2 regions of the Lysinibacillus sp. BNK-21 genome follow, and region 1 is predicted to be linked to the other one. Evidence: predicted binding sites of a transcription regulator. Region 1 holds the regulator's gene; the other holds the start of a gene.
What was found. Region 1 encodes LexA, which represses DNA repair genes until DNA is damaged. Its sites were predicted from a motif close to CGAACATATGTTCG; they were not measured.
Positions count from the first base shown of each region.

Region 2: the regulator LexA is predicted to act here: its motif matches at 12,454-12,467, upstream of parE (DNA topoisomerase IV subunit B).

Region 1 covers NZ_JBLQTS010000001.1:3,241,492-3,257,182, forward strand. The annotation lists gene ACMGGO_RS16660 (sensor histidine kinase) at 1-853, shown strand, start outside; gene ACMGGO_RS16665 (response regulator) at 828-1,460, shown strand; gene ACMGGO_RS16670 (HAD family hydrolase) at 1,506-2,153, opposite strand; gene tkt (transketolase) at 2,263-4,257, opposite strand; gene ACMGGO_RS16680 (DUF896 domain-containing protein) at 4,384-4,617, opposite strand; gene ACMGGO_RS16685 (GNAT family N-acetyltransferase) at 4,805-5,338, shown strand; gene ACMGGO_RS16690 (DJ-1/PfpI family protein) at 5,340-5,873, shown strand; gene ACMGGO_RS16695 (helix-turn-helix transcriptional regulator) at 5,972-6,163, shown strand; gene def (peptide deformylase) at 6,156-6,731, shown strand; gene ACMGGO_RS16705 (YneB family resolvase-like protein) at 6,760-7,425, opposite strand; gene yneA (cell division suppressor protein YneA) at 7,422-7,736, opposite strand; gene lexA (transcriptional repressor LexA) at 7,903-8,520, shown strand; gene ACMGGO_RS16720 (gamma-glutamyl-gamma-aminobutyrate hydrolase family protein) at 8,628-9,350, opposite strand; gene ACMGGO_RS16725 (prepilin peptidase) at 9,384-10,136, opposite strand; gene ACMGGO_RS16730 (hypothetical protein) at 10,201-10,893, opposite strand; gene ACMGGO_RS16735 (PilN domain-containing protein) at 10,890-11,483, opposite strand; gene pilM (type IV pilus biogenesis protein PilM) at 11,483-12,457, opposite strand; gene ACMGGO_RS16745 (prepilin-type N-terminal cleavage/methylation domain-containing protein) at 12,570-13,016, opposite strand; gene ACMGGO_RS16750 (prepilin-type N-terminal cleavage/methylation domain-containing protein) at 13,073-13,549, opposite strand; gene ACMGGO_RS16755 (type II secretion system F family protein) at 13,675-14,880, opposite strand; gene ACMGGO_RS16760 (type IV pilus twitching motility protein PilT) at 14,877-15,691, opposite strand, start outside.
Region 2 covers NZ_JBLQTS010000001.1:2,030,041-2,045,731, reverse strand. The annotation lists gene ACMGGO_RS10415 (cation acetate symporter) at 1-1,452, shown strand, start outside; gene ACMGGO_RS10410 (DUF485 domain-containing protein) at 1,934-2,272, shown strand; gene ACMGGO_RS10405 (cation acetate symporter) at 2,281-3,825, shown strand; gene ACMGGO_RS10400 (hypothetical protein) at 3,923-4,099, shown strand; gene ACMGGO_RS10395 (TatD family hydrolase) at 4,126-4,875, opposite strand; gene ACMGGO_RS10390 (ABC transporter ATP-binding protein) at 4,865-5,614, opposite strand; gene ACMGGO_RS10385 (ABC transporter permease) at 5,589-6,362, opposite strand; gene ACMGGO_RS10380 (thiamine-binding protein) at 6,362-6,652, opposite strand; gene ACMGGO_RS10375 (ABC transporter substrate-binding protein) at 6,654-7,649, opposite strand; TPP riboswitch at 7,803-7,913, opposite strand; gene parC (DNA topoisomerase IV subunit A) at 8,022-10,460, opposite strand; gene parE (DNA topoisomerase IV subunit B) at 10,457-12,433, opposite strand; gene plsY (glycerol-3-phosphate 1-O-acyltransferase PlsY) at 12,995-13,597, shown strand; gene ACMGGO_RS10355 (HesB/YadR/YfhF family protein) at 13,617-13,907, shown strand; gene ACMGGO_RS10350 (spore germination protein) at 14,096-15,640, shown strand; gene ACMGGO_RS10345 (Ger(x)C family spore germination protein) at 15,666-15,691, shown strand, end outside.

The sequences.
Region 1 (15,691 bases):
TGCCAGCTGGATCAGTATGACTGCAAGGGCACGAGAAGCGCAGGCAACACGAATAGTGAAACAACTGATCGAGCCTGATTTTGTTTTTCCTAAAAAACAAGCTCTTCCGAAATCGTTAAAAAAGGCACTTGTCCAAACGAGTGAATTAATTGATACGCAACGTAAAAGTTTACAGCGTTTGTCCAATGAACGGGCTGAGGCCAATGATAAAATTATTCAGGAGCGTATTATTGCTGAACGCCAACGACTAGCTAGAGAACTCCATGATTCTGTGTCACAGCAACTATTTGCTGCCTCTATGTTACTATCTGCATTAACTGAAAATGACGAACATGCTACTAGCTTAAAACAGGTGGAGAAAATCGTTCAGCAGGCTCAGCTAGAAATGCGTGCATTACTGCTACACTTACGGCCTGTAGCTTTACACAATAAAACATTGGCACAAGGCTTAGAGGAATTGATTATTGAACTTCAGCAAAAAGTTTATTTCCATATAGAATATGAATTAGAAGAAATGGCCTTAACTAAAGCAGAGGAAGATCATTTATTTCGTATTGCACAGGAGGCACTCTCCAATACGCTGCGTCATGCCAAAGCAAGTGAGGTGGAATTACTTCTTGTGGCACGAGACGACTTAGCTATTTTACGAATTCAAGATAATGGTTTAGGCTTTGATGTGGAGGAAGATAAATCCACATCATACGGTTTACAAAATATAGCTGAACGAGCAGTTGAAATTGGCTGCACCTATAAAATTGTATCAGTGCCTGGTGAAGGAACAATTGTAGAGGTTAAAATTCCTTTACAAAAAGAGGAGGTCAATGTCGATGATACAAGTGCTCATAGTGGATGATCATGAAATGGTACGGATTGGTGTGTCAGCCTATCTTTCAGCACAGCCAGATATTACGGTTGTAGGTGAGGCTGAGAACGGTAAAGAAGCTGTGGAACGTGCCCTAGCGCTAAGGCCTGATATTATTTTAATGGATAATGTGATGCCTGTTATGACAGGAGCAGAGGCAACAGTGGAAATATTAGCAGCATGGCCTGAGGCAAAAATCATGATGGTGACTAGTTTTTTAGATGATGATAAAGTATATCCTGCCTTAGAGGCTGGCGCGGTAAGCTATATTTTAAAAACATCTAATGCCAAACAAATTGCAGATGCTATTCGAAAAACGATGGGTGGCGAAACGGTATTAGAGCCAGAGGTCACTTCCAAAATGATGCACCGCATGCGCCACGGCAATAGTACGCCACTATACGAACAATTGACTGAACGTGAAATGGAAGTATTATTGCTAATGGCCCAGGGTAAAGCCAATCAGGAAATCGCTGATGAGCTATATATTGCCTTGAAAACGGTAAAAACACATGTTAGTAATATTTTAGCAAAGCTAGAAGTTCAAGATCGTACTCAAGCCGTCGTCTACGCCTTCCAAAACGGACTTGCTAAATAATCCTACATAAAAAAACTGCATGCTGACATGCAGTTTTTCGTGTTTTTAGAGGTATTTTAGGAGATCATTTACATGGTCCACAATATATATAGGCTCTTCATTTTTTAATTCTTCTAGCGACCCAAAACCATATGTCACACCGATGGCATCGATTTGATTTTCACGAGCGCCGATTAAATCATATTTTCGATCCCCAATCATAATAAATTGCTCTTTTGGATAGGAATCAAGTTGTTGAAGTACCTCTGCAATAATCTCACCTTTGGCAGAACGTGAACCATCTAAGTGACTTCCTACGACTAGATCGAAATAGGACTCTAGCTGAAAATACTTTATGATTTGTTCCGCAAAGACAGTTGGTTTTGAGGTGGCAATAGTTAGTATATATCCTTGTTGCTTTAAATGAGCTAACAAAGCTGGAATATCTTCATATAATTTATTTTCAAACATTCCCCTTTCCGTAAATCGTTCTCGGTAATCTCTAATTGCTTGCGTTATTTGTGTATCATTGAATCCATAAATTTCTTGAAAAGATACTTGTAATGGTGGTCCAATGAATGGTTCCAGTTCATCCAAATCATTCACCATGACGCCCGCCTTCTGTAAAGCATGTTGCACTGATTTAGTGATTCCTATTTTGGGATCAGATAATGTTCCATCTAGGTCAAATAACACAACTTTATAGTTCTTCATTCGCTCACCCTTTTTATGGAGTTTTCACATACTGTGTTTGCCGCTAAAAAAAGTACCACAACACTCAGTTGATGTTTAAATCGCTGAGTATTGTGGTATTTGTTGTAAATTATAGTGCTTTCACTTTTGCTACTACGTTTTCAACAGTGAAGCCGTATTTTTCCATTACTAATTCACCCGGAGCAGATGCACCGAACTTATCAATTGCTAGAACATCGCCTTCAAAGCCAGTATATTTATGCCAGCCGAATGATGCCCCCATTTCAATTGCAAGACGTTTTGTAACAGCTTTTGGTAGAACAGATTCTTTGTAAGCTGCGTCTTGTTTTTCGAAGCGATCCATAGATGGCATAGAAACAACTGCTACATCTATACCATCTGCTTTTAATGCTTTTTGTGCTTCGACAGCAAGCGAAACCTCAGAGCCTGTTGCAATTAAAATAGCATCTGCCACTTCTTTTGTAGCTGGAGACACTGTGTAAGCACCCTTTGCTACGCCCTCACGTACTGTTTCAATAGAAGCGTCAAGAACAGGTAAGTTTTGACGAGATAATACAAGAACAGTTGGTGTTTTTTCTGCTGCTACTGCAAGCTCCCACGCAACTGCTGATTCATTTGCATCCGCAGGGCGAATAACAGATAGGTTTGGCATTGCACGTAATGATGCAAGGTGTTCGATTGGTTCATGTGTTGGACCATCTTCCCCTACTGCAATCGAATCATGTGTGAATACGTATGTTACAGGAAGACCCATTAATGCAGATAGACGAATTGCAGGACGAACGTAATCAGAGAATACGAAGAATGTACCACCGAATACATTTAAACCACCGTGAAGAGCCATTCCGTTCATAGCAGCACCCATTGCAAATTCACGAACACCGAACCAGATGTTACGTCCAGCATAGTCGTCTGCTGAGAAATCTCCTGCACCCTTCATCGTTGTTTTATTGGAGCCAGCAAGGTCAGCTGAACCACCAAAGAATGAAGGTGTTTTCTTCGCAATAGCATTAATTGCATCGCCTGAAGAAGAACGAGTTGCTACAGATTTACCAGCTTCATATACAGGTAACTCAGAAGCAAAGTCTTCTGGTAATTCACCATTCATCGCTTTCTCGAATTGAGCTGCTAACGCTGGGAATTCTTCTTTGTATGCAGCAAATTTTGCATTCCAAGCTTCCTCTGGTTGTGCGCCTTGCACTTCAGCAGCCGCATTAAATGTATCGTAAACTTCTGCAGGAATTTGGAATGGTTCATGTGCCCACTCATAGGCAGCCTTCGTTAAGACAACTTCATCTGTACCAAGTGGTGCACCGTGAGAATCTGCTTTACCAGATTTATTTGGAGAACCAAAACCAATCACTGTTTTCACTTCAATTAATGTTGGCTTGCCAGTAGATTTTTTGGCTTCTTCAATGGCTGCATTAATAGCATCTACATCTGTACCATCTGCCACTTTTAAATAATTCCAACCATAAGATTCAAAGCGTTTTTGAACGTTTTCTGAAAATGACTTTTCTAAGTCACCATCTAAAGAAATATCATTAGAATCGTAAAGTACGATTAATTTTTCAAGTTTTAAGTGACCAGCTAATGAAATCGCCTCTGCTGCTACACCTTCCATTAAGTCCCCATCGCCACATAACGCAAATGTGTAGTGGTCAACAATGTCATGACCTGGTTTATTGTAAGTAGCGGCTAAATGGCGCTCAGCCATTGCCATACCAACAGTCATAGCGATTCCTTGTCCAAGAGGACCAGTTGTTGCCTCTACCCCTACTGTATGACCGTATTCAGGATGTCCTGGTGTTAATGAATCCCATTGGCGGAAGTTTTGAATTTCTTCCATTGGTAAACCATAGCCTCCAAGGTGAAGTAAGCTGTATAAAAGCATTGAGCCATGACCTGCTGATAGTACAAAACGATCACGGTTAAACCATTTTGGATTTGCTGGATTATGGCGTAATTGTTTTGTCCAAAGCGTATAAGCCATTGGCGCTGCTCCCATTGGTAAACCTGGGTGACCAGAATTTGCTTTTTCAATAGCATCGATTGACAAAGTTCGGATAGCATTAATAGCTAAAAGATCCGCGTGTTGAGTCATTATATTGTGACATCCTTTCTCGTCCTATATATTGTTCTTTTACAGTTTAGTCAACATTGCTTTAGAAAACAATGCTTTTGTTATACTATTTGCGTTTTCATACATACTTTATTGAATTGTGTCACATTAATTTAGAAATTTATTTTTTTGTGCTTGTTTTACCTTCTCAGGAGTTACATCATTTCCTTCTGCATCTACCACTTTAACGTTTTCAATTGTATCTCGCATAGTTGCTCTAAACGTATCTAAATACTCCTTGCGAAGCGCTGTTCGCTCCTTTGCTTCTTCCTCTGTTAATTGTCCGCTTTTTGCTTTAGCAGATAATTCATTAATTCGGTTAATTTTTTCCTTTGATAACATGGTTACACACCTTTCAGTACCTAGCTTAATGACCTCAGTATGCAAAGTATAGCATGGTTTCCCTTAAAATGCAGTTATACCAACCCTTAAAAACACTTCTTAGCCATTATTTACATGACTTCCAGAAGTTAGAGGTGTATAACTAATAATAAAAGGAAAAATTTGATAGATAATAGGAGGGGCTATCATGAACATCACAACACCTAGACTACTTATTCGAACATTTGAAGCCCAAGATTGGCAGGCAGTTTATAGCTATATGTCCGACAAAACGGTCATGCACTATATGCCAGAGGGTGTGTTGAATGAAGATCAGGTTCAAAATTTCGTAACAGAGAATAGCAACGAGCAAGCAAAACATTTCGCCATTGTTTTACGTGAACAACAGCGAGTCATTGGTCATCTTGTTTTCCACAAATACTTTGGCGACCATACGTATGAAATTGGATGGGTTATGAACCCTGCCTATCATAATCATGGCTATGCTTCTGAAGCTGCTCAGGCCCTATTAGATCACGGCTTTAATAAAATGAAACTTCATCGAATTATTGCCACATGCCAGCCAGAAAATATCGCTTCTTACCGAGTCATGGAAAAAATCGGAATGCGCCAAGAAGGATTTTTCAAAAAATGCATTCCTCATGGAGAGACTTGGTGGGATGAATACTATTACGCTATTTTAGAGGAAGAATGGAACAATCAAAAGGTAAGAGGTGTATGAAATGAAGAAAACTGCGGTGTTATTATACCCACAATTTAGTGAATATGAATTGAGTGTTGCTTTGTCCATATTAATGCAAGGCGGTAAACCCATCATCACACTTGGATCGAATACCAAACCTATCAGAGGAGAATCTGGTTTAAATTGTATAGCTGATTTATCCGTGAATGAGGTAGAGCTTGACGATATTGATAGTCTACTATTACCAGGCTGTATGGATATTTCTACATTACAACTTGAAGAGAGCTTACTAGACTTCATTCGTCTTCTATCTGCAAAAGGAGGAATGATTGCAAGTATTTCTAGCTCCCCTTACCTATTAGCAAAAGCAGGGGTCTTAAAGAACAAAAAATATACAGTAGGACTACCTTTAGATGGCATGGAGCAGTTAGGGTGCTTTGAACTTCATAACTATTCAGATGAACTAGTGGTACAAGATGGAAATATCATTACAGCAAGAGGAAGAGGTTTTATTCCTTTCGGTATTTGTTTCGGGCATGCGTTAAAGCTAAATTTTGATGAAAATTGGTATTAAGTGATGATTTAAAACCCAAATGTCCAATTAGTTGGACATTTTTTAATTCTTATCTTACGATATATGTCTAATACTTTGGACAAAATGGAGGGATCTTTCTGAAGAACATCATCAAAATTTTAAGAAAAAAATTAGGCATAACACAAGCTGCTCTTGCAAAAGAGTGTGGAGTTGTGAGACAGACCATTAATAGTATTGAAAATGATAAATATGATCCGACCCTAGAATTAGCTTTTAAGATTGCTAAGGTTCTCAATAGCCGTATTGATGAGGTGTTTATCTATGACTAAATTTCACCCGGATTATATGATTACAATGAAGGATTTTGTGAAAGAACACTCGGCAATTTTAAGAAAACAAACTCAAGAAGTGTCGATACCAGTGACAAATGAGGACCGAAATACCCTCCTAGCCATGCTGCAATATCTGAAAAATAGCCAAAATCAAACGCTAGCAAAAAAATATAAGCTTCGCCCTGGAAGTGGACTCTCTGCTAATCAAATTGGCGTAGATAAACGAATGTTTGTTGTACTCTTTGATGACCAAGAAATGATGCTGATTAACCCTAAAATAATGAGTCATTCCCTTAATATGATTTATCTACCGGAAGGAGAAGGCTGTCTATCTGTAAATCGACCTGTCCCTGGTTTTGTACCGAGATATGAGAGAATTAAAGTCAAAGCTTACGACATCGATGGACATGAAATCATTGTACAGTTACAGGGCTACGGGGCCATCGTTGTACAGCATGAAATCGATCATTTAAATGGCATCATGTTTTATGACCGAATAAATAAAGAGTACCCTTTCCAACTGCCAAATCATGTTATCATCGAAAGTTTTTCTTCCCTTCAGTAGTTTTTTACAAAAAAAATTAGCAGGAATATTATTTTCCTGCTAATCTTTCTTGGTGCTCTTGGAAACGACGATGTACTGTCGCCTTACTTACCTCAAAGCCTAACCCTCTAAGCGTTATAGAAATTTCTTCAAAGGTAAATCCACGTTTGCGTAGCTTCACAATTTCCTCTACAGGTAGATCTTTTCGCTCCTGCCCCTGCGGATTACCTCGATTCGATAAATTATTTTCTGGACGATAACCGTTTTCTACAGCACGTCGCATACCTCGTCGAATTTTAGCATTATGGATTCTACGCTGATATTCCTCTACAATCGCTAAAATTTCAAGCAGCATCGTATCCATTTCATTTAATTGGACTGGGCCTGCATCACGCATAGAAAAAACATCAGTTGCTGACTTTTGTAATAAATGTAATACAGCCATCCTTGCATTGCCTCGTCCTAAACGAGTTTCATCTTGGACAAAAAGAGCATTAATGTTCTTATCTTTTATAAAATCAAGCATCTCTAGCAAGCCTTCACGTTCTACATCATAGCCACTATGTTGATCTTTAAACACGCCCTTCACCGCATAGCCTTGCTCTTTAGCATAGCGCAGCAACTCTTCCTGCTGGCGCTCTAATGAGGAGCTTTGTGTTTCTTTTTCAGTACTTACGCGACAATAGACAACAGCCGATAGTTGATTATTTATCATTGTTCATTTCTCGCAATTTCGATAGTATTGATGGGACTGGCTTGATCACTCACTACAGGAATAACTAGAGATTTTCCCGCTACAATTTTAATATCTGCTAGTTCATTTTCAGTTTTTACAAGCTTTATCCAATCATCAGTACTCATCTTACCACGATATTGCTCGGCTAACGACCACAAGCTATCCCCATGTTCGATTTGAATTTCTGCGTAACTAACTTTTCCTGGATCAGTAATGTAAAGGTATGCTGCAAATAATAAACAAGCTCCTATTAAAATTGAGATATGTGTGTTTTTCTTCAACCATGTCATAATCATTACCCCTTTTTAAGAATGTTTGTTCGGAATGTATGTTCCTATAATAAAGCGAACAAACGTTTTTGTCAAACACTTTTCGAACCTATGTTTGCATACATGTTCGCATTCTGTTATACTATCAAATAAGAAGAATGATTTTAGAAAAAAGAGGTGAGCACTCATGAAAAAAGTTTCGAAAAGACAAGAGGACATTTTAGCTTTCATTAAGGAAGAGGTACGAGCTAAAGGATATCCGCCATCAGTACGTGAAATTGGTGAAGCAGTTGGACTTGCTTCCAGTTCAACTGTTCATGGACATTTAGCTCGATTAGAACAAAAAGGCTTTATTCGTCGAGATCCAACAAAGCCACGTGCAATTGAAATTTTAGAGCCTGAAGAATCCATTCAAAAACAACAGGTGATCCATGTCCCACTTGTCGGGAAGGTTACAGCTGGTTCTCCAATTACAGCAATTGAAAATATTGAAGAATACTTCCCATTACCCGATACGTATGGCACAAGTGAAGATCAATTGTTCATGCTAGAAATCATGGGGGAATCAATGATTGAAGCTGGGATTTTAGATGGAGATTTAGTCATTGTAAAACAAAAGGCAACAGCTAATAATGGGGATATTGTTGTAGCTATGACAGCTGAGGATGAAGCAACTGTAAAACGTTTCTTTAAAGAGAAAAACCATTTCCGTTTACAGCCTGAAAATTCTTCTATGGAACCAATTATTGTCGATCAAGTTTCTATTTTAGGACAAGTTGTAGGTCTTTATAGACGTGTACATTAACGATTAAAGCAGATTTTGAGGATTATGTTCCTTCTAAGAGCATGTATCCTCTTTTTTACGCAAAAAAAGAATCCACATACGATTGGATTCTTTGTACAATGCCTCTTCTAAGCTTCCTTCTTAAATTTTATGCTCGCTTCAATAAAGGCTGAAAATAGCTTTTGAGCACTCTCATCTCCTGCTATGGCTAGTTCCTCAGGATGCCACTGAACAGCTAAGCAAAATGGCATCTCCTCATGAACTACCGCTTCGATAATACCGTCGTTAGATTTTGCCGCTACTTTTAATTTTTCTGCTAAAACATTCACCGCTTGATGATGAAATGAATTCACTGCTATTTTCTCTTGTTCAACGATAGTCGCTAATAGATTGTCAGCAATAACCTGTACAGAATGGGTAGCTACAGCTCGACCTGATTGCTGCATATGTTGGAGTAACTTGGTACTAAAGTGATCACTATCAATATCCTGATATAAGGTACCACCTAATGCAACATTTAGTATTTGAATTCCTCGACAGATCCCGAAAATAGGCATCTTACGTTGGAATGCGGCTTCAATCAATGCTAACTCAATCGTATCTCGCGCTGGATGAATTTTTCCAAGCTTTAATGAAGGCTCAGCCCCGAATAGAAATGGGTGCACATCATGACCACCAGATAATAATAAACCGTCTGTAAGGGCTAAAATCTGGGCTGCCTCTTCTTCTACTCCAATTGGAATAATCAGTGGAATTCCACCTGCTTCAATGATGCTTTTACTGTAAGCAGCATTTAATCGAGAGGATAAATCATCCTCAACAAAGGCTGTAATACCAATAATCGGTTTCACTTGCTTCCCTCCAAATTCTTGAAAATTGCACAATTACCAAAAGCCTAGATACCAATTAATTAATACATCGCCATAGAAATAAACAATAACTGCGGCCAATGCAATAGATGGCCCAAACGGAATGGGTGTTTTTCTCCCCTGTTTGTTTTTCGATAACATGGTAATCCCGACAATCATACCAATAACTGCAGCTAAAAATAGCGTTAACAGTGTATCAATCGTACCCAGAACGAGACCAATTAAAAAGAATAATTTAATATCGCCTCCACCCATGCCACCGTTTGATAGCACAGCAATGATATATAATATGCCAAAACCAACCACAGCACCCACAAGAGAGTCCCACCACGGTGTTAATGGTGACAGCACTCGTCCAATAGCTAGCAAAGGTAAAAAGAATACTAACACCTTATCTGGAATTAGCATATATGCTAAATCTGATACAACGATAATAATTAATAAAGAGATAAAAAAGAGTGCTACTATCAATTCTATGCCCCAGCCTAACTGCCCATAAGCAAAGGCAAATAATACACCTGTCATTAATTCTATGACTGGGTAAACCCAAGAAATTTTATTGCCACAACCCCGACATTTTCCTCCTAAAAATACATAAGACAAAACTGGTACTAAATCAAGCGCCGTCAGTCGTCTCTGACATTTTGGACAATGTGAAGGAGGATGTACAATCGACTCCTTCTGTGGTACACGTAAGCCAACTACATTATAAAAAGAGCCAAAGACAAGTCCAAATAAAAAAATAAAGATCGTATAAGCCATTTCCAATTTTATGTCCTCCTAAACCAATAGGCGCCCATACAAATGAAGTATGGTGCGCCTATCAATAAAGTTATTGTTGTTCTTCGTAATAGAACGTCGTCACTTGCACTGTTGCCTTTAACGTAAGATCTGCATCTTTCTCAAGCTGTGCCTGCTCTCCAGGCAATTTAAATTCAATCTTATCGGTTTTCATGATACGCTCTAATTGTTCAACCTCCTGTAAAAAGCTTTCAAGAGAATTAAAATCAAGCGCACCCACCTCTAATATAAAAGTAACAAGCTTTAAATTAGTTGGTAAAGAGTCCTTCGAAAGAGATGCAATCGGTGTAGTAGTCTCCTTGTTCTCCTGATCACCATTGACCTCTGCTTCAGCCTGCTCCAACATATTAAGATCATTCGATTCATCTGAAGGTGTCACAGTGCCGTCCTCACCTTGAACAGTTAAAGACAGTACACGAGTTCCTGTCACCTCTTCAATCTCAGCTAAATCAAGAATAATCTTTTCAACGGCTCTTGTTACAGGTAGCTTTTGTCTTAAGGCTAATATATTGATAGTAGGCTGTCCCTGCTCTTTGTCTAATTGTGCTAGTTGTTCTTTGACACTAGCTAATTCTTGCTGCACCTGCAATACATTACTCTCTTTTTCATTCACTTCATCCAATTTTGGTGAAAGCAAATAATAATACAGCGCAAATAAAATAGCAGCTATCAGCGCCAGTAACAAGATCATAGACGAATTTTTACTACTCGTTAATTTATTCATGAGCGTCGTCCTCCAGCTAAATACATAAAATCGATTGTCGCTGTAATGGACACTGAATATCGCGGTACTTCTTTAAATTTTTGTTGGGGTGTTAACACCCTTTGTTCACCTAGCTCTATTTCAAAGTTTGAGACAGTGTTAATTTGAGCATCTGTAAAATAGCTACTCATTAAAAGTCGCTCCACATATTTCGATATATCTGTCATCGTTTCAAAATCCACTTCAATATTCACCGAGTTCTCTCCGAAAACATAGCTACGTAAATAGGAATGAGTTGGTAATAAAGTTTTTGTTTCATCAATTAACGGTGTTACAGGATAAGAAACGCTTTGAATAAAAGTTACTGACTTTTCCAACGAACCCTGATCGACATTTTGTCGTGCGTCTAGCTCTTGCTGCAATTGATCAAGCTGTGTTGTTAATGCCTGTTCCTCTGCAGTCAATCGTGACAATTCACTATTGGATGTAAAAAATAAAAAAAGTAAATAAGCTACAATAAGTCCCACAATGACAATCACCAAGCTATAAAAAAGCTTGGGAGAGGTTGTTCTTTTTTCAAGTTGTGGTAAGAGGTTTATATCTGGAACCATTAACGAACCTCCTTCAAAGCTAAGCCAAGCAACGTTGAAAATTCTCGCTTAAAGCGCGGAAACGATTTCTCAATTTTTTTCCCATCGACAACCCTTAGTGGTGGTTCTAAATTAGAAGCTAGTAAGTTCCCAATTGATTTCAATAGTGGGTTATCGCCAAGCATGATAATTTCATCCACTGTTTTTTCACCTTTATGTAAAGAAAACTTAAAGAAATTCATCATCCGATCAATCTCCAAAACCTGATCCATTACGACCATTTGATAATTCTCTGATTCGCCATTATAGATAAATTGATAGCTAGACTCATTCTCTTTCTTCCCCTGCCATTGCGTCATATCTACTTCAATAGTTTGATAGCGCAAAAACTCCACTTGGCCATTGGAAAAAATACTGATGGAGAGTTCATTAATCGACCATTCTGCAATTAAATATGTTTTATTAGGCATTAATAAGGACATGTGCTCTAATAAACGTATATTACAAAGCGCACGAATATCGGCAGCTTCGGGTTCTAATGAAACATCTAACAGCATCCCAACCAGTTTCGTAATCTCTTCAGAAGGTGCAGCAAATAAGATAGCCTTGCCGTCCTCGGCATCTGCATCATACACATCAATTAAAGGGTCTTGAAATGGTAAATGAATAGAATGTCCCAATTCCATTTCAGCATATCCTCTTAATTCCTGAGGCTTTACATCTTTAGGGTGCTCAAAGTTTTTTAATAGAACCGTCGTATCAGGGACAAACATACGAACAGCCTGTTTTTTCCCTGTCCATTTCATTACTTGCTCTTTAATTACCTCAAAAAGAGCTACCTCATCGATAATAGTTCCATTTTCAACGATTCCAGCTGCTAAAGGGTATTCATAGCCCTGCCACTGATTAGGCTCTGGTCCTTTCGCCACAATCGCACGTAGCACATAATCCTTCAGTTCAATCGAAACATGCGACTTTCTTTTTCTCTTAAACATGTGAAAAGACCTCCTTATCCTACTCAGTATAAATGATTTTTTCAATTAGTCATCCATTTCCCAGCCAGAAACGCAAATTTTCCTGCGCTTCTGAATGGGTTGGGAGGACTGATTAAGGTGTCGTTGGAACGCCCGCTTTTGTCAAATTCTTATTTAAATTATTTTCAGTTATAGATTTTCCAGAAAGATTTGTTTTAGATCCGTCTAATTTTAAGTCATCAAATCTTGAATAGGTGATTGTCCATTCTTTAGCCGTGTCATTATAGTCTACTTTATCACCAGACTGTAGCACTATGCCATCCACAAAAGGTTGTAACTCAGTATTACTACATGAATTATCCACACAAGCCCCATCAATATAAGCAATCTTTGCCCCTGAGAGAATATTTGATGCTTCCGCTAAAATTGCACGGTCCTTCGACTTATTAATAATATTACCAATTGCAGGTACAGCGATTGCTGCGATAATTGCTAGGATAACAATTACAGCTAATAGTTCAACTAATGTTAAACCTTTCTCATTTTTCAATAGTTTTTTATTTTTCCATTTTTTTAACATAATGAAATCCTCCTTAATAGTTTTATATGAAGTGTGTGTACACGCGCTTCTGAACATTATGGCGAAGCTGCACAATCTCGCCCTATACATTTGCCACCAGTTCCCTTGCTGCCCTTACGAATATCGTCTGCAATATGCTGTAAGGTGGCATTATCAAAATTAATATATTTTCCATTGCTGTAATAAATCGCATGCGCATTGAAGTAATAGGTGCCCTCGATAAATTGGACATTGGCACTCTGACCCTCTTTATCTGCCTCTAATATTTTGCCAGCACTGTCTAAATAACCGTCGGATACTAATTTTTCCACTTCGACTATTTGCCATTGATTAGCGGTTGGATGCTCCATAAAATAAAACTGCGCAGCATGAATAACATTAATGGCATCTGCTTTTAATGCCTTATAACGTGAATTATCAATGACATTACTTATAGCTGGAATTGCAATGGCAGCAACGATAGCTAGAATAACAATGACTGCCAATAACTCGACTAATGTCAAGCCCTTTTCGTTCTTTACCCTAATTTCCATGTCCAGTCTCTCCTTTAATACTTAACCATGAAGATACCTACTTGCCGCTTCCTTTTGTTAGCAAATCTAAGTAGATATTTCCCATTAAGCGGAACAAAAGGGCATCCATATAAATATTGTAAACATTACATATTTTCATATAGTTGGAACATTGGTAAGAATATAGCCGCAACGATGACTCCAACAACTAGAGCCAGTACCACAATCATTAAAGGCTCAATGAGTGACTTCATGGTATCGACAGCACGGTTTACTTCCTCTTCATAAAAATCAGCGATCTTTTCGAGCATGTAATCCAAGGACCCTGTTTTCTCGCCAATTGATGTCATTTGTGTTACAAGCGGTGGAAATAGCCAGCTTTTTTCAAGTGGCTCTGATAATGTGCCACCCTTTTCTAAATTATCGCGCGCTTCCAGTACTACTTTCCCCATTACCGGATTACCACCAACCTTTTCGACAATTGTTAAGGCTTGTAAGATTGGTACGGAGCTGCTAAAGAGTGTTGACAAGGTTCTTGTCATTCTCGCGATAATATCCTTTTGCAAAAGCTGTCCAAAGATTGGCATACGCAGTAAAAATACATTGACGGCATAATGAAACTCTTTATTATTTTTATAGAAATAGTGAAGGCCCACTACTAATACCAATAGCCCTAAAATCACAAGGTACCAAAACTGAATGAGCCAATCACTAATACCCACTACAATGACCGTTATTAACGGCATTTCCAAATTCATTTCTTTAAATGCATCCATAAAGGTTGGCACAATGAACACCATTAAAAACATACCAACCACTAGTGTTAGAAGCGATAAAATCGCTGGATAGGTCATAGCAGATTGAATTTTTTTCTTAATGTTGTATTGCTTCTCTAGTGTGCTTGCAAGACGATCTAATGTATCGTCGACGTTCCCTGTAGCCTCACCAGCACGCATCATATTGACAAATAGCAATGGGAACACTTTTGGGTGTTTGCCTGCTGCATCTGAAAATGCCATACCATTTCGAATATCCTCTTCAACCTGCATCAATGCTCGCTTTAGTGGTTTACTCCGTGTTTGCTCACCCAAAATATGGGTCGCTTCAACAACGGGAACGCCAGCACGAATTAATGTCGCATATTGTCGACAATAAATAACAAATTCCTGGTGCTTTACTTTTGTTCCAAAAGCAATATCTTTATGTAAAATGCTATTTGACTCCTGAAGTTCTCGTGCATTAATTCCTTGTGCTCGAAGCTTTTCCATGGCTACCTTTTTATTCGGTGCCTCGATAATGCCCTTTTTAGGCGCTCCTGTTTTGGTCCGACCACTATAACGAAATATCGTCAACTATAATCACCAGCGTTCATATATGGTCTTGCATCCTCTAGTGAAATCTTACCTGTGGTAATTAGGTGTTGCATGGAATACTCCAATGTGTGCATACCCAATGCTTTACTTGTTTGCATCACACTTGGAATTTGGTGAATTTTTTCGTTACGAATTAAATTTGAAATAGCAGGTGCCTGTACTAAAATTTCTGTCGCAGCAATACGCCCTTTTACATCCTTACGTACAAATAAACGCTGAGAAACAATACCTTGTAGTACATTCGCAAGCTGCACACGAATTTGACTCTGCTGATGCGGTGGAAATACATCGATAATACGGTCGATCGTCGTTGGTGCACTACTTGTATGCAGTGTAGCCATAACTAAATGCCCTGTTTCAGCAGCCGTAATAGCCGTTGAAATGGTTTCATAATCTCGCATCTCCCCAACTAAAATAATATCTGGGTCTTGACGTAATGATGCACGTAAACCATTGGCAAAGCTCATTGTATCGACACCAATCTCACGTTGATTGATGACAGACTTCTTATGTGTATGCAAATATTCAATTGGATCCTCTAACGTAATAATATGTTTAGATCTTGTTTCATTGATGTGATCTATCATTGCTGCCAAGGTAGTTGATTTCCCTGAGCCTGTTGGGCCAGTTACTAAAATTAAGCCTTGTGGTTTTTCCGCAAGCTTATATAACACCTGTGGCATATTGAGTGCTTCAATAGAAGGAATTTTAGCCTCAATTAAACGAGCTGCAATCGTCACTTCATTTCGCTGATGGTATGCATTGACACGGAATCGACATTTCCCAGGCA
Region 2 (15,691 bases), 1.2 Mb from region 1:
ACTGCTGGTGGTGGTTTAAAGGGGTGGCAAAACGGCTTTGCGATTGCTGGTGACTATTTATCTGCGGCAGCCTTTCTTGGGGTGTCTGGTGCAATTGCCTTAACTGGCTTTGATGGTTTCTTCTTTTCTGTAGGCTATGTAGTAGCGAATTTAGTGCTGCTTTATGTTATTGCTGAGCCAATGCGAAACTTAGGCCGCTACACGTTAGCAGATATGTTAACGGCTCGTTTTAATGAAAAGCGAATTCGTGGTGTGGCAGCGTCTGGGACCATTATTATCGTAATTCTTTATATGATTGCACAGCTAGTTGGTGCTGGTGCATTGATTAAGCTATTATTCGGTATTGAGTATTGGATTGCCGTTTTAATTGTCGGTGTTATGATGACAACTTATGTATTGTTTGGTGGTATGACAGCGACTTCTTGGGTGCAAATCATTAAAGCAAGTCTATTATTATTCGGGACAGGTTTATTAGCGGTTTTAGTGTTAATGAAATTTGACTTCTCTCTTATGAAGATGTTCGACACAATTGCAGTAGATCATGGCGAAAAGTTCCTTGTACCTGGAATTAAGTATACAAGCACAATCGACTCCGTTTCGATGATGATGGCTTTAGTTTTAGGAACATCTGGTTTACCACATATTTTAATGCGTTTCTTTACTGTAAAGGATGCAAAAACAGCACGTTCCTCTATTTCTTGGACAACTTGGATTACAGCTATTTTCTTTTCATTAACAATTTTCTTAGGGTTCGGTGCATTAAACTTTGTAGGTTTAGATCAAATTCTTGCTGAAAGTAAGGCTGGTAATACAGCTGCTCCGCTTCTTGCGCATTACTTAGGTGGAGATGTATTGATGGCATTTATCGGCGCAGTGGCATTTGCGACTATTTTAGCCGTTGTTTCTGGTTTAGTACTAACAGGGGCTTCAGCCATTTCTCATGATATTTATGGAGAAATCATTAAGGGCGGTAAATTAACAGAGAAGCAACAGGTAGTAGCAGCTCGTACAGGCTCTATCTCAATTGCGATCGTGTCTATAATTCTCGCTCTGTTTGCACAAAGCTTAAACGTTTCATTCCTAGTATCATTCGCCTTTTGTATCGGTGCGTCAGCAAACCTACCTGTAATCCTTTATACAATCTATTGGAAGAAATTTAATTCTACAGGTGCTGTAACTGCGATGGTAACGGGGTTAGTATCATGTTTAATTTTAGGAGCAATGGGACCAAATGTGTGGAGCCCTGTTGAAGGTGCGGCTATCTTTGTTGGACAACCACTTGTGCCACTTGCTGTTCCAGCGATTATTACGATTCCATTAGGCTTTATTGCTGGATACTTAGGTACTGTTCTTTCATCTAACAAAGTGCCACAGGAAGAAGCAGAACGTATTTATAAAGAAATTCGTGTGAAAGCAAATACAGGCGTGTCTGTCTCTGATATTTCACATTAATATTTATACACCTCCTGCATAATGAATCTCAATTCAAAAAATGCAAAAAAATAGGCAAAAAATTCGATTTTTGGTCGAGTTTTTCGCCTTTTTTGTTATTCAATATCTACCAATTTATTTATCGAACAATATTATTTCACTTCCAAAAAACAGAAAAAATCCAATTTTCACTAGGTAAATAGTGTTTATTTTTAATTGAAAAAACAAGATTTTTTTGTAAATTTACCCTTCATTTTTTGTTAAGAATCTAGATTTCTCTTCACTTCATTTATTTATCTGAATTTTCTAAAACCCTTTATATTCTTGGCTTTGCGCCATTTTTTCTCTCTTAAGAGTATTTTCTGAAAAATTTTTTTTACATAATTTTTCTGAAATGTATTGCAATTTTGTGAACTGTTACATAAAATGAAAATGTGAATTCACTAAACTAGCAAAATCAAGTCTTGAGGTAGAAAAAATATACACAAAATGGGGAATGTTAATGGCGAACAATCAAGCAAAAAAAGGTATCGTGATTGACTATGATTCAATTGCAAATCAAGAATCATTTAAGTCTCTTGTACGAAGAAAGAACTCTTTTCTTTGGTCAATGACTGCCATATTTTTATCGGCATACATGTTGTTACCAATTCTGACATCGTACACGACAATTCTACACCAAAAGGCATTTGGGGAAATTACTTGGGTGTGGATCTATGCAGCAGGTCTTTTCATCATGACATGGGGGTTATGTCATTTATATGTAGCAAAAGCAAACAGCTTCGATAGAGAAGCAAAAGCGATTATCGCTGAATACGAGAACGGAGGTGGCCGCCGATGAGTAACGGAATGAGTCTTACAGCCATATTCTTCTTCGTAGCCATTGTTGGTTTAACATTAGTTATTACATGGTGGGCATCTAAACGTACATCTTCAGCAAGTGATTTCTATACTGCTGGTGGTGGCTTAACAGGCTGGCAAAATGGACTAGCTATCGCTGGTGACTACTTATCAGCAGCATCCTTCTTGGGTATCGCTGGTGCTGTAGCATTATTTGGATTTGATGGATTCTTCTTCTCTATTGGTTATTTAGTAGCTTACTTAGTGGTATTATATATCGTTGCTGAGCCATTACGTAACCTTGGGAAATTTACATTAGCTGACATGATTACAGCGCGTTTTGATAACGCCAAAGTCCGTGGAACAGCTGCTTTAAGCACTATTACAATTGTTTTATTCTACATGATTGCACAACTAGTTGGTGCAGGAGCACTTATTCAATTACTTTTAGGAATCGACTATTGGATCGCCGTATTAATCGTAGGATTCATGATGACAACTTACGTACTATTCGGTGGTATGACAGCAACATCTTGGGTACAAATTATTAAAGCTTGTCTTTTAATGTTGGGTACAGTTATTATTTCGTTCTTAGTATTAAAAGAGTTCGGCTTCAGTATCTCTACAATGTTTAAAGAAATGACAACGGTTACTGACAGTGGAGCTGCTTATTTAAACCCTGGTCTTAAATATACAAATGGACTTGATACAATCTCTATGTTAATTGCGTTAGTATTAGGTACTGCGGGTCTTCCACATATCTTAATGCGTTTCTTCACAGTAAAAGACGCGAAAACAGCTCGTTCATCTGTTATTTGGGCTACTTGGATCGTAGGTATCTTCTACGTTCTAACAATTTTCTTAGGCTTCGGTGCAGCAGCATTCGTTGGGAAAGAAGATATTATCGCAGCAAACGCTGCTGGTAACATGGCTGCCCCACTTCTTGCAGAAGCACTTGGTGGCGACATTCTATTCTCATTCGTTTGTGCAGTAGCATTCGCAACAATTTTAGCGGTAGTAGCAGGTCTTGTACTTTCTGGTGCATCTGCCCTATCTCATGATATTTATGGACAAATTATCAAAAAGGGTAAAATTACAGAAAAAGAGCAAGTTCTTGCAGCTCGTATCGGTTCGATTACAATCGCTGTTATTTCTATCCTATTAGCACTTGGTGCACAAACATTAAACGTTGCATTCTTAGTATCTTTAGCATTCTGTATCGCAGGATCTGCTAACCTTCCAGTTATCATCTACACAATTTATTGGAAACGCTTTAATACAGCGGGTGCTGTTACTGCGATGTTAACAGGTTTAATCTCTGCGTTAGTATTAGTTGCTATGTCTCCAAACGTTTGGAATCCAGTTGAAGGTAAGGCAATTTTCGTTGGTGATCCTTTAATTATGTTAACGAACCCAGCCTTAATCTCTGTACCACTTGGTTTCCTTGGTGGTTTCATCGGCACATTACTTTCTAAAGAAACAGATGATGCGAAGTATCGTGAAGTTGACGTTAAAGCAAACACAGGTATTTCTGTACAGGACGTATCTCACTAATACACTCGACAGCCTCGTAAGTATCTTGCTTACGAGGTTTTACTTTTTCTTCCCTATTCGCTACTATAGAATTAAAAATGAATTGGAGGCGATGCTCATGTCACAATCTAAAGCTAAAAAGAAGCGGATGCACATTAAACGCACAGTAGGTAAAGATGTTGAAAAAAATCGACAATCTATCTCTTTTAGTACACATGAACGTCTAACGAAAACAAAAAACGAAAAATTAGAGCATGATTATACGAAATATAAAAAGCAGTATAAGGACGAATAACTCGTACCCTATACTGCTTTTTCTTATTAAAGCCGATAAAATGTTTTCGTGTTTTGCGTAATAATTTTGGCCACTTCCTGTGTTGATAGCCCTTTGATGGAGGCAATCACCTCAATCGTTGAGTGCATCATCCAGGGAGATGTACGCTTCTTCGTAAACGGTCCCTCAAACGGCCAAGGACCATCCGTTTCTACCATCATTAGTTCAATGGGATAAGCATGAATTAGCTGTTGAATTTCCTCTTCGTACAAGCAATCTGGCGTAATAGAAATAAAATAACCTCGCTCTATCATGCGCTTCACAATAGCTTCATCCCCTTTAAACCAATGAAAATGGGCTTCGTGATGCTGATGCTTTTCCAGCAAATCACACACAATATGGGCGTCCTCATATACTGCGTGTAACACAATTGGCTTGTCCAGCTCCTTCGCCAATACAACAAAACGCTCTAATAGTGCCACATAGGGACGTTCATCAATCGCTTGCTCTTGTTTTAAATAATAAGGTAGACCCACCTCACCAATAGCAACCATATCATCCTGATGCGAATGAATCCAATCAAATAAAGCTGTCTCATCATTTGGACTTAGTAAAGGCTGTTCAGGATGAAAGCCAAAAGCAGCCTTTACTTGCTGATAGCTATTCGATAAACGCAACGTTCTTTCACAAGAGGAAAGTTGCATACTAACCGCGATTACAGCTTTCACTTCTTCTAATAAGGAAGGAATTTCCTCATCGGTGTACTGATCCAAATGAATATGCGCATCAATCAACATACATATCACCCTTTTCCTCCTGTAAATACATAAATAATTGTTGCTTTAACGCTGTGAATGCTGCAGAATGTCGAATTTCCTCTTTCCGAGGTCTCTCAAACGGCACGATGATTTCCTTTTTAACGGTAGCTGGACGTTTGGTTAAAACAAGTATGCGATCTGCTAAAAAGAGAGCTTCTTCAATACTATGTGTAACAAATAGAATGGATTTGCGGTACTCCTCCCAGATAGATAAAAGCCATGCTTGCATTTCCAGTCGAGTAAATTCATCCAACGCAGAAAATGGTTCGTCTAAGCATAAAATCGGCTTATCACTGACCATTGCTCGAATAAAGGACACACGCTGCTGCATGCCTCCAGACAGTTCGTTCGGGTAGGCATGGATAAAAGAGGCAAGACCAACCTTTTCTAACCATTCCTTGGCACGTTCAACATTTGGTTTATGTTGTAATTCCTCTACAAGCGTGACATTTTCTACTATTGTACGCCAGGGTAATAGACATGGCTGCTGTGGCATATAGCCAATCGTTCCTTTTTTTTGTTGGATATCCTCTCCATTCAATAAAATGGCTCCTTGATCAATTGGCGAAACACCACCAATTAATTGAAAAAGTGTACTTTTACCACTGCCTGAAGGACCAACGATGGCCACAAACTCTCCATCCTTGACGTCAAAAGAAAGTTGATCAAGGACTTTGAGCGCATCGAAGGATTTAGCGATGTTTTGAATGCTGAGCATGATAGCCTCTTCCCTTCACCATGAATTTTTCAATTAAACGAATACCACTAAACAATAGTAAGCTCAAGAGAACAATCGCAAAAATTGCCACAAATACGCGATCCGTACGGAAGGAGGATTGGGCTAGGGTCATGTAAACACCAATACCCTTTTTTGCACCAAGCCACTCCGCAATCACAGCCCCCATCACACTATATGTAGCCGCAATTTTAATGCCTGAAAAAATAGCAGGATAGGCATAAGGCCATTCCAGCTTCCAAAAGGTTTGTGCCCTTGTAGCACCAACCATGGCAAAATAATGCTTTAATTCTGGAGCTGTTTGTCTAAATCCATCCATCGCTGCAATGACAATCGGTAAAAAGCACACAAGACAGATAATGATAAGCTTCGGTAATAAGCCAAAGCCAAACCAAATAATAAGGAGCGGTGCCAAGACTAGAATAGGAACATTCTGCGACATAATAAGAATTGGATAAAACAGTTCTCGAATAAATGTAAATCGATGCAACACTATTGCCACCGTTAGCCCACAAGCGATGCCAATGGCCAATCCTAGTAGAGCTAATTGTACCGTAGCGAATGCATGTGGTAGAAAGGTTTGATACGACTGGATGGCTTCCGACAAAATACTACTTGGTGCGGGTACTAACCAATGAGGAACTTCAGCAAACCGCACGATTAGTTCCCATATGAACAAGAGGAAGGCGATAAAAATTATCGTCCTTCCCTTCTGTAATGCACGTTTCATTACTGATATTTCTCCGTTAATGTATCCATCGTAATACCCGTTGGCTGATATAAAATTTTCACTTGTGTAATGACATTAATGGCACCAAGTTCGATCATCTTCTCATTCATTTTTTCAATGATTTGGAGCAATGTTGAAAGCTCACCCTCCATCGTTGTTTCCAATGGATGTACCTCATATTTCACCCCAGAAGCATCGATCACCGCAATTGCTGCATCGACATATGGTATAACATCTTCATATTTCTCTGTCTTCGGAATGATTTGTACACTGATTAATGAATTTGCCATCTTATTTGGCCTCCTTTTTAGGTAAGAAATCATTAGTAAAGGCTTTTTTCGCATCAAATTCGCCCTCTAATACTTGATTGCTAGACATCCATTTCGCGTAATTTTCCCACACCGAAAGCTTTTGCTCTCCCCATTGCTTGGCATCGTCCTGGTATTTATCGGCCAGCCATTCCTGACTTTTTTGCACCAACGCTTTATCTAAATCAGGAGCTGCTTCGATTAAAATATCAGCCGCTTCACTTGGGTTTTCAATTGCGTATTCATAGCCCTTCGATGCAGCTGCCACAAAGGCTTTAACAACATCAGGATTGTCCTGTATCATTTTTTCATTTGTAGCTAAAACTGGCGTATAATAATCTAATTGATCACTATAATCTGTAAGATATAGCATATTGATCTTTTCCCCACGCAGCTCAGCTTCAATTCCTGTCCATGCATAATAAATCCAAGCAAAATCAATATCTTTTTCCATCATTGTGAAGAAATCTAAATCGCCTGCATTGACGATATCTAGCTTATTAATATCTGCCTTTTCTTTTTGCATGAGTGATTGTAAAACGGCTTGCTCTAATGGCGCGCCCCAACCACCATAGGTTTTACCTTCAAAATCCTTTGGCGATGTAATGCCCTTCGAAGCAATAGAAGCAAAGCCAGATGTATTATGCTGTATAATTGCTGCGATGGAGACCAGCGGCACATCCTGTACTCGTGCCTGTGTTATGCCTTCCTGATAGCTCACGCCAAAATCCGCCTTTCCAGAAGCAACAAGCTGATCTGCGCCCGCCTCACCAGGCATAATAATATCAACATCTAAACCCTGTTCCTCAAAATAACCGAGTTTTTTGGCAACATATAGTCCTGTATGATTTGTATTCGGCGTCCAATCCAGTACCACAGACACCTTTTTCAGCTTGTCTGCAGCCTGCTTGTCATCCTTGTCACTACAGCCTACTAATGTCAATAGTGCTGCCAATAAAATAAAAAACCATTTTTTCATGCGAAAGCCTCCCAGTTTGTAATATGAAAGTGTTCATGAATGAATGTTGTCACCAGAAGAAAGCGTATACAATGTTGGCAAGCTGTTGCTTGAAAACATAAAAAAACGCCTAGGATTCCTCCCAGACGTATTGCAATCAATCTTCAAAACTTTGCTTTTTGAATAGATGTTCCCTACGCTGGTACGAGCCAAATCAGGTTCAAAGGGTCAGCGTCTACCGGACACAATCTCAGCTAGCAATTACTAGCCCCCCTACATTCTTTCGCTATGAACTTTTCGATGATTATTATACCCATAGTTTCACTTAAATGACAAGGTGCTATTTTTGAATAGAGCTTAAAGCCCAGCGCTCCTAAGAGGCTGGGCATGCTATTAGCTTGGTTTCTGTTCTTTTTTGGCTGTTACAACATGAGAAATTGCTCCATCTGTTGCAATATCCACTTTAAATGAACCATTGGAATGGCGATCCGCACGAGACAATGCTTGTACGTCAATCATCTCTTGAACACCTTTTTCAGTTTCAATCACAACCTGCTCCTCGTCTGTTGCTTGAACAACTGCCACAATTCGGTGAGGGTTTGCTTTTAACTCTGTTAATACTTTTAGTCCACGTTTTGCACGACTTGCTACTTCAACTTCAGCGACATTCATTTTCTTCACGGCCCCACGCTGTGTCACAATCACTACATAGTGGGTAACATCTGGCTGTAATACATTGACGCCAACTAAGGCTTCTCCATCTTTTAGTGTGATCCCTTTCACACCACCTGTTTTCACACCTGTTACAGGTAGTTCCTCCATTGGGAAACGAATCGCATAGGCTGTATCTGTTGTGAGCATCAGCTCCACGTCATCAGTCACAAATGATGCATAGATCATCGCATCACCAGCCTTGACATTCATCGTTTTAATTGGCTTTGAATAACGCGTTACCGCATAGTCTGCGAGTGGTGAGCGCTTAATTTGGCCATCTTTTGTGGCTGTGAAGACATACGTATTTGGCTGGTCAAATGTTTCGAAACCATAAACCGCAATAATCGATTCATCTTCCCCTGTTGGTACAATACTTGAAATATGCTGGCCGAGATCCTTCCAGCGTATATCAGGCAGCTCATGAACAGGCTGATAAATATAATTGCCTCGATTTGTGAAAAGCAGTAGATGGTGCTGAGTATTTAAATTTGCTTCATACAATAAATAATCTGAATCCTTCATGGCAAAATCTTGCCCGTTTGAAGCGGCATGAGAACGTGTGGATGTACGTTTAATATAACCATCCTTCGTTACTGTTACGACAACCTCTTCACTTGGCACAAGGACATCCAATGTAATTTTGATTTCTTCAATTTCTTGCTCAATCTTCGAGCGACGAGGTTCTGTAAAGCGTTTCTTAATATCTAGTAACTCTTGTTTAATAACACGCACTAGCTTTGCTTCACTTTGTAGAATCCCCTCTAGCTTCGCAATTAGCTTATTTAACTCGTCCTGTTCCTGACGTAGCTCTGTAATATCCGTATTCGTTAAACGATATAATTGCAGGCTTACAATGGCCTCTGCTTGTACCTCTGTAAAATCAAACTTTGCTTGTAAATTAAGCTTCGCATCCTTCTTATCATTAGAAGAACGGATCGTCGCAATGACTTCATCTAAAATGGAAAGAGCTTTAATTAATCCATCTACAATATGAGAACGATCCTTTGCCTTTTGTAAATCATAAATGGAACGGTTTGTTACCACTTCTTTTTGATGGGCAATATACGCATCTAGCAATAATGGCAATGTCATCATCGTTGGACGACGGTTATGAATGGCAATCATATTAAAATTATAAGCTACCTGTAAATCAGTTGTTTTAAACAAGTACTGTAAAATTCCTTGTCCTGGTACATCCTTTTTCAGCTCAATTACGACACGTAAGCCTGTACGGTCTGATTCATCACGAATTTCTGCAATGCCTTCTAGTCGTTTATCTACACGTTGCTCATCAATTTTTTTCACAAGATTCGCTTTATTTACATCATATGGTAACTCAGTGATAACAATTTGCTCTTTACCACCCTTAATTGGTTCAACAACTGCTTGTGCACGGACGATGATTTTACCACGACCTGTTTCATACGCCTTTTTAATGCCATCAACACCTTGAATGATTCCACCCGTTGGGAAATCAGGTCCTTTAATCACCGTCATCAATTCATCTACAGTAACATTAGGCTTGTCTAAGCGCATCAACACAGCATCCAGTACTTCATCTAAGGCATGTGGCGGAATATCTGTCGCATAACCAGCGGAAATTCCTGTAGAGCCATTGACTAAAAGGTTAGGAAAACGTGCTGGTAATACAGTTGGCTCCATATCCTGATCATCAAAGTTTGGCACAAATTCGACCGTTTTCTTGCCAATATCTCGTAGCATTTCAGCGGCAATAGCTGATAGTCTCGCCTCTGTATAACGCATTGCAGCTGGAGGATCGCCATCTACCGAGCCATTGTTCCCGTGCATCTCAATAAGCATATGACGTGCCTTCCAGTCCTGACTCATCCGTACCATCGCTTCATACACAGAGCTATCGCCGTGCGGATGATAGTTACCAATTACATTACCCACTGTTTTTGCGGATTTACGGAACGGCTTATCATGTGTGTTGCCTTCCGTAAACATCGCATATAAAATACGGCGCTGTACTGGTTTAAGACCGTCACGTGCATCAGGCAACGCGCGGTCTTGAATAATATATTTACTATAGCGACCAAAACGGTCACCCATTACTTCTTCTAACGGTAAATCTTGAAACTTTTCTGTACTACTCATGCTTGGTCCTCCTCTTGTTGGATGAATTCATTCTCTAAAATGTTAGAATCATCCTCCATACCGAAGTCTACATTGGCTTCGATCCATTTACGACGTGGTTCCACCTTATCACCCATTAACGTCGTGACACGTCTCTCCGCTCGTGCACCATCCTCGATTGTGACACGAATCAATGTCCGTGTTTCAGGGTTCATCGTTGTGTCCCACAGTTGGTCTGCATTCATCTCACCAAGACCTTTATAACGCTGTAATATGTAACCCTTTCCAACCTTCTTGATGGCCTTTTGTAAATCACTTTCTGTCCAAGCATATTCAATGACTTCTTTTTTCCCTGTACCTCTAGAGACTTTATAAAGCGGCGGTAGTGCGATATAGACCTTCCCAGACTCAATGAGCGGACGCATATAACGATAGAAGAATGTTAATAGCAAGACTTGAATATGTGCCCCATCCGTATCCGCATCGGTCATGATGACTACTTTATTGTAGGCAGAATCCTCCACCGCAAAATCCGTACCAACACCTGCCCCAATCGCATGGATAATCGTTGAAATTTCTTCGTTTTTCATAATATCCTGTAGCTTGGCTTTCTCTGTATTGATTACCTTCCCGCGCAATGGCAGAATCGCTTGGAATGTACGGTCACGACCTTGTTTAGCAGAGCCACCCGCAGAATCACCCTCGACTAAATACAGCTCATTTTTTGCCGCATTACGTGACTGAGCTGGTGTTAATTTTCCAGATAAAATCGTACTACCCTTTTTGTTTTTCTTGCCATTTCGTGCATCCTCACGCGCTTTACGAGCTGCTTCACGCACTTGCTGCGCTCGAATCGCTTTACGAACAAGAGAAGCTGATAACTCTGCATTTTCCTCTAGCACATACAAAATTTGCTCAGACACTACACTATCTACTGCAGAACGAGCCTCACTTGTCCCAAGCTTGCCCTTTGTTTGTCCTTCAAATTGCAGTAAATGCTCTGGGATACGAACAGACACGATCGCTGCTAAGCCCTCACGAATATCTGTCCCCTCAAGGTTTTTATCCTTGTCCTTTAACAGGCCAATTTTTCTTGCATATTCATTAAAGACACGTGTCAATGCTGCCTTTGCACCCGTTTCATGTGTACCACCATCACGTGTACGGACATTATTAACGAATGATAAAATCGTTTCTGAATAACCATCGTTATACTGGAAAGCGAACTCTACTTCGATTTCATCCTGTACGCCTTCTACATATTTTACTGGATGAAGGACATCTTTTTCCTCATTCAAATACGCAACGAAAGCCTCGATGCCATTCTCATAAAAGAACACATCGCTCTTGCCTTCCTCGCGCTCATCAATTAATTCAATTTTTAAGCCCTTTAATAAAAAGGCTGATTCACGTAATCGTTCTGCTAACGTATCATAATTGAATTTTGTGACAGAGAAGATCGTTTCATCTGGTAGGAAATGAACAAGCGTTCCTGTCTGCTTGGTCTGCCCAATATTTTCAAGTGTTGTGACAGGCTGTCCACCATGCTCAAAGCGTTGACGATACTTTTTACCATCGCGATGGATTGTCACCTCTAAAAATGTTGAGAGCGCATTCACAACGGAAGAACCAACACCATGTAAACCTCCACTTGTTTTATAGCCACCTTGACCAAATTTACCACCAGCGTGTAGCACTGTAAAAATAATTTCTGGTGTCGGTTTGCCCATTTTATGCATACCGGTTGGCATCCCACGTCCAAAGTCGCGCACACTCATACTTTGATCTTTATGAATTGTGACAATAATATGAGATCCAAAGCCAGCCAGTGCTTCATCCACCGCATTATCTACGATTTCATACACAAGGTGATGAAGTCCACGGCCATCCGTAGAACCGATATACATGCCAGGTCGTTTGCGTACCGCTTCTAATCCTTCTAATACTTGTATAGCGTCATCATTATAGACGCTAGGTGACTGTTTATTCGTCAAAAAAATTCCCCTCCAAAAAACAAACGCATGTTCTATTTATGTTCTCATCCTAATAATAATAGCATTTCCTGTCAATAGCTAGCGACAGGTCCAATAAAATTTTAAAATTTGCTCACAGTTTTGATCTTTTTTATTAATAGTAAACATCTTCAACAGTTGCTTAAAATTGGTATTTGAGCAAGACAGACTGCTTCTAGCTTCCATCATCATTTGACGCATTGAAGCCTACTTAGTTGCAAAATAAAGTTGTGATGCTTGCAAATAAAAGCACACTAACTCGTGCCTTGCGATTAAACAGGATAAAGTTAGACTTCTATTCTACCAAAGGAATGAGCGATTGACAAAATTGCCATTTTGCCTATATTTTTATAAAGGTTTTAGTGCTTCCTACAAATTTATGTCTAAAAGCCTAGTCCTCACTAATAGATTCTCTTTTGTATTGATTCAAGACTTCGGATGAAATCTCCTTCATAACATTGTAGATTAGCAAGAAAAAGTGTAAAATACTTGTTACAAACTATTAGTACCAAGTGATGGACTATGAATGAAAGGAGTCCAACTATGATCAATGGACTTATTATTTTATGTGCTTATCTAATCGGCTCTATACCTTCTGGATTATGGATAGGCAAAATTTTTTATAATACCGATATTCGTGAACACGGGAGCGGTAATCTTGGTGCGACCAATACTTTTAGAACATTAGGGAAAAAGGCTGGTATTATTGTTACGGTGATGGATGTCTTAAAAGGAACTGCCGCTGTCTTACTCGTGACACTTCCTGTTTTCTCTGATACTACACTCCACTCTTTATTACTGGGTCTTGTCGCTGTTATCGGTCATATGTTCCCGATCTTTGCCAACTTCCGTGGTGGGAAAGCTGTGGCAACGTCAGCTGGTGTATTATTAGGCTATTCTTGGCCACTCTTTGTCCTACTATTTATTACCTTTATTGTGACATTAAAAATCACAAAAATCGTCAGCTTAACATCAATGATAGCCGCTTTAGTAGCGCTTATCTATGCAATCGTTTATTATTTTATTACAGGTGACTTTGCATTAGGCATCTTGGTAGCCTTTTTATTTACCTTTATTATTTATCGTCACCGTGCCAATATTGCTCGTATTAAAAACGGCACCGAACCAAAGGTAAAATGGCTGTAGGAAGAGAGGAGCATTTGAAATGAATATTGCATTGACAGATGAAGCCCTACAATGGTTCAAACATGAAATGGAAGTTGAACCTGGTGATACAATTCGTTTTTATGCACGTTATGGTGGCTCAAGTCCGTTTCACGAAGGCTTTTCATTAGGCATGACACGTGAGGAACCTATTGCCATAGGTGTGCAAACAGAAATTGATGGTGTTATCTATTACATTGATGAGAAAGATCTTTGGTTCTTTAACGATCACAATTTACATGTTGATGTTGATACAAGTAATGATGAATTACAATACGACTATCGTACATAAAGCAGTTTGTCCTTTCCATACATGAAAGGACAGACTGTTTTTTTATTTATTACAAAACAAGACACACAAAAGTTGCAAGGAATGTGATATTGCCACAAATAGCTAGATTTTTCATATCGCTTTCGTTTATCTCTCAAAAAAATTGTCCATTCTAAAGATAATGAACGACCATTTGAGGAGGAAAACACATGTCCATGTCTAACAATCACGAGACCTCCCCATCCCATACAACGAACGATTTATTGTATACTTCCCTATCTAAAAATATAAAAATCATTCAACAGTCACTAGGGCATAGTAATGATATTATCATACGTGAAATTGCGATTGGAGAAACTGATCCTCATAGCCTCGCCATTATTTCCATTGATGGCTTATCGGATAAAACGACTATTTCTGATTCTGTTATCGATAAACTGATGGCAAATATTGAAGAAGAACAAGATATTGAAATAACAACCATTAATCAATATGTTCGGAATTCCTATTTAACGGTAGGCGATGTGACGAATATTGAGCATTTCACAACACTCTACAATGCCATTCTCAATGGTGAAACGGTTATTTTATTAGATGGCTTTGCCGAAGGGATTGTGACAAGTACTAGAAGTGCCAAGGATCGAGCTGTCACAGAGCCATCGACGGAATCCGTAATTCGCGGACCGAGGGAATCCTTTACGGAAACCTTGCGAACGAATACAGCGCTCATTCGTCGCAAAATAAAAAGTCCGAATCTCTGGATAAAATCACGCGTTATCGGAGATGTGACACAAACAGATGTAGTAGTGATGTATATAAATGGCATCGCCAGTGACAAAATCGTCGCAGAGGTATTGGCTCGATTAGATCGTATTAATATTGATGGCATTCTAGAAAGTGGCTATATTGAGGATTTTATACAAGACTCAAAAAACTCTATGTTTCCAACCGTCTACAACTCTGAACGACCTGATGTCATCGCAGGTGAATTATTAGATGGCAAAGTGGCGATTCTAGTTGATGGCACACCTTTCGTCTTAGTCGTTCCAGCGCTATTTACATCCTTTTTACAATCAGCAGAAGATTATTATCAGCATTGGATGATTAGCTCACTTGTACGTATCTTGCGTTTCTTTGGTATCAGTCTAGCATTAGTAGCACCATCCTTGTATGTGGCGATTACTACCTTTCATCAGGAAATGCTACCGACACCCATGTTAATTAGCATTGCTTCACAAAGGGAAGGCGTACCCTTTCCTGCAGTAGTAGAAGCGCTTATTATGGAGGTTGCCTTTGAGGTCTTAAGGGAAGCTGGACTTCGTATGCCTCGAACAATCGGTCCTGCGGTATCCATCGTAGGTACTTTAGTTATTGGTCAGGCAGCAGTTGATGCAGGCGTCGTTTCCGCTGTAATGGTAATTATTGTAGCCTTAACAGCGATTTGTAGCTTTCTATTCCCTGCCTATGGTTTATCGAATACGATTCGTGTACTACGTTTCCCATTAATGATTTTAGCTGCTATGTTTGGTTTATTCGGTGTAATGTTTGGCATTATGCTAATTATTCTTCATCTATGTAGCATTCGTTCATTTGGTGTACCTTATTTAAGTCCATTCGCACCGTTGGTATTACAGGATCAGAAGGATGCGTTTCTGCTGTTCCCGCGTAGAAAGTTACTTACACGACCTCGTTTAGTCAATCAAAAAAATATTGTTAGAGGACATAACTATATCAATGTAAAAAGCAGGAAATAACAACTGGATAAATGAGGAATAGAATATGGCAAAATTAAACTGGATTTGCTT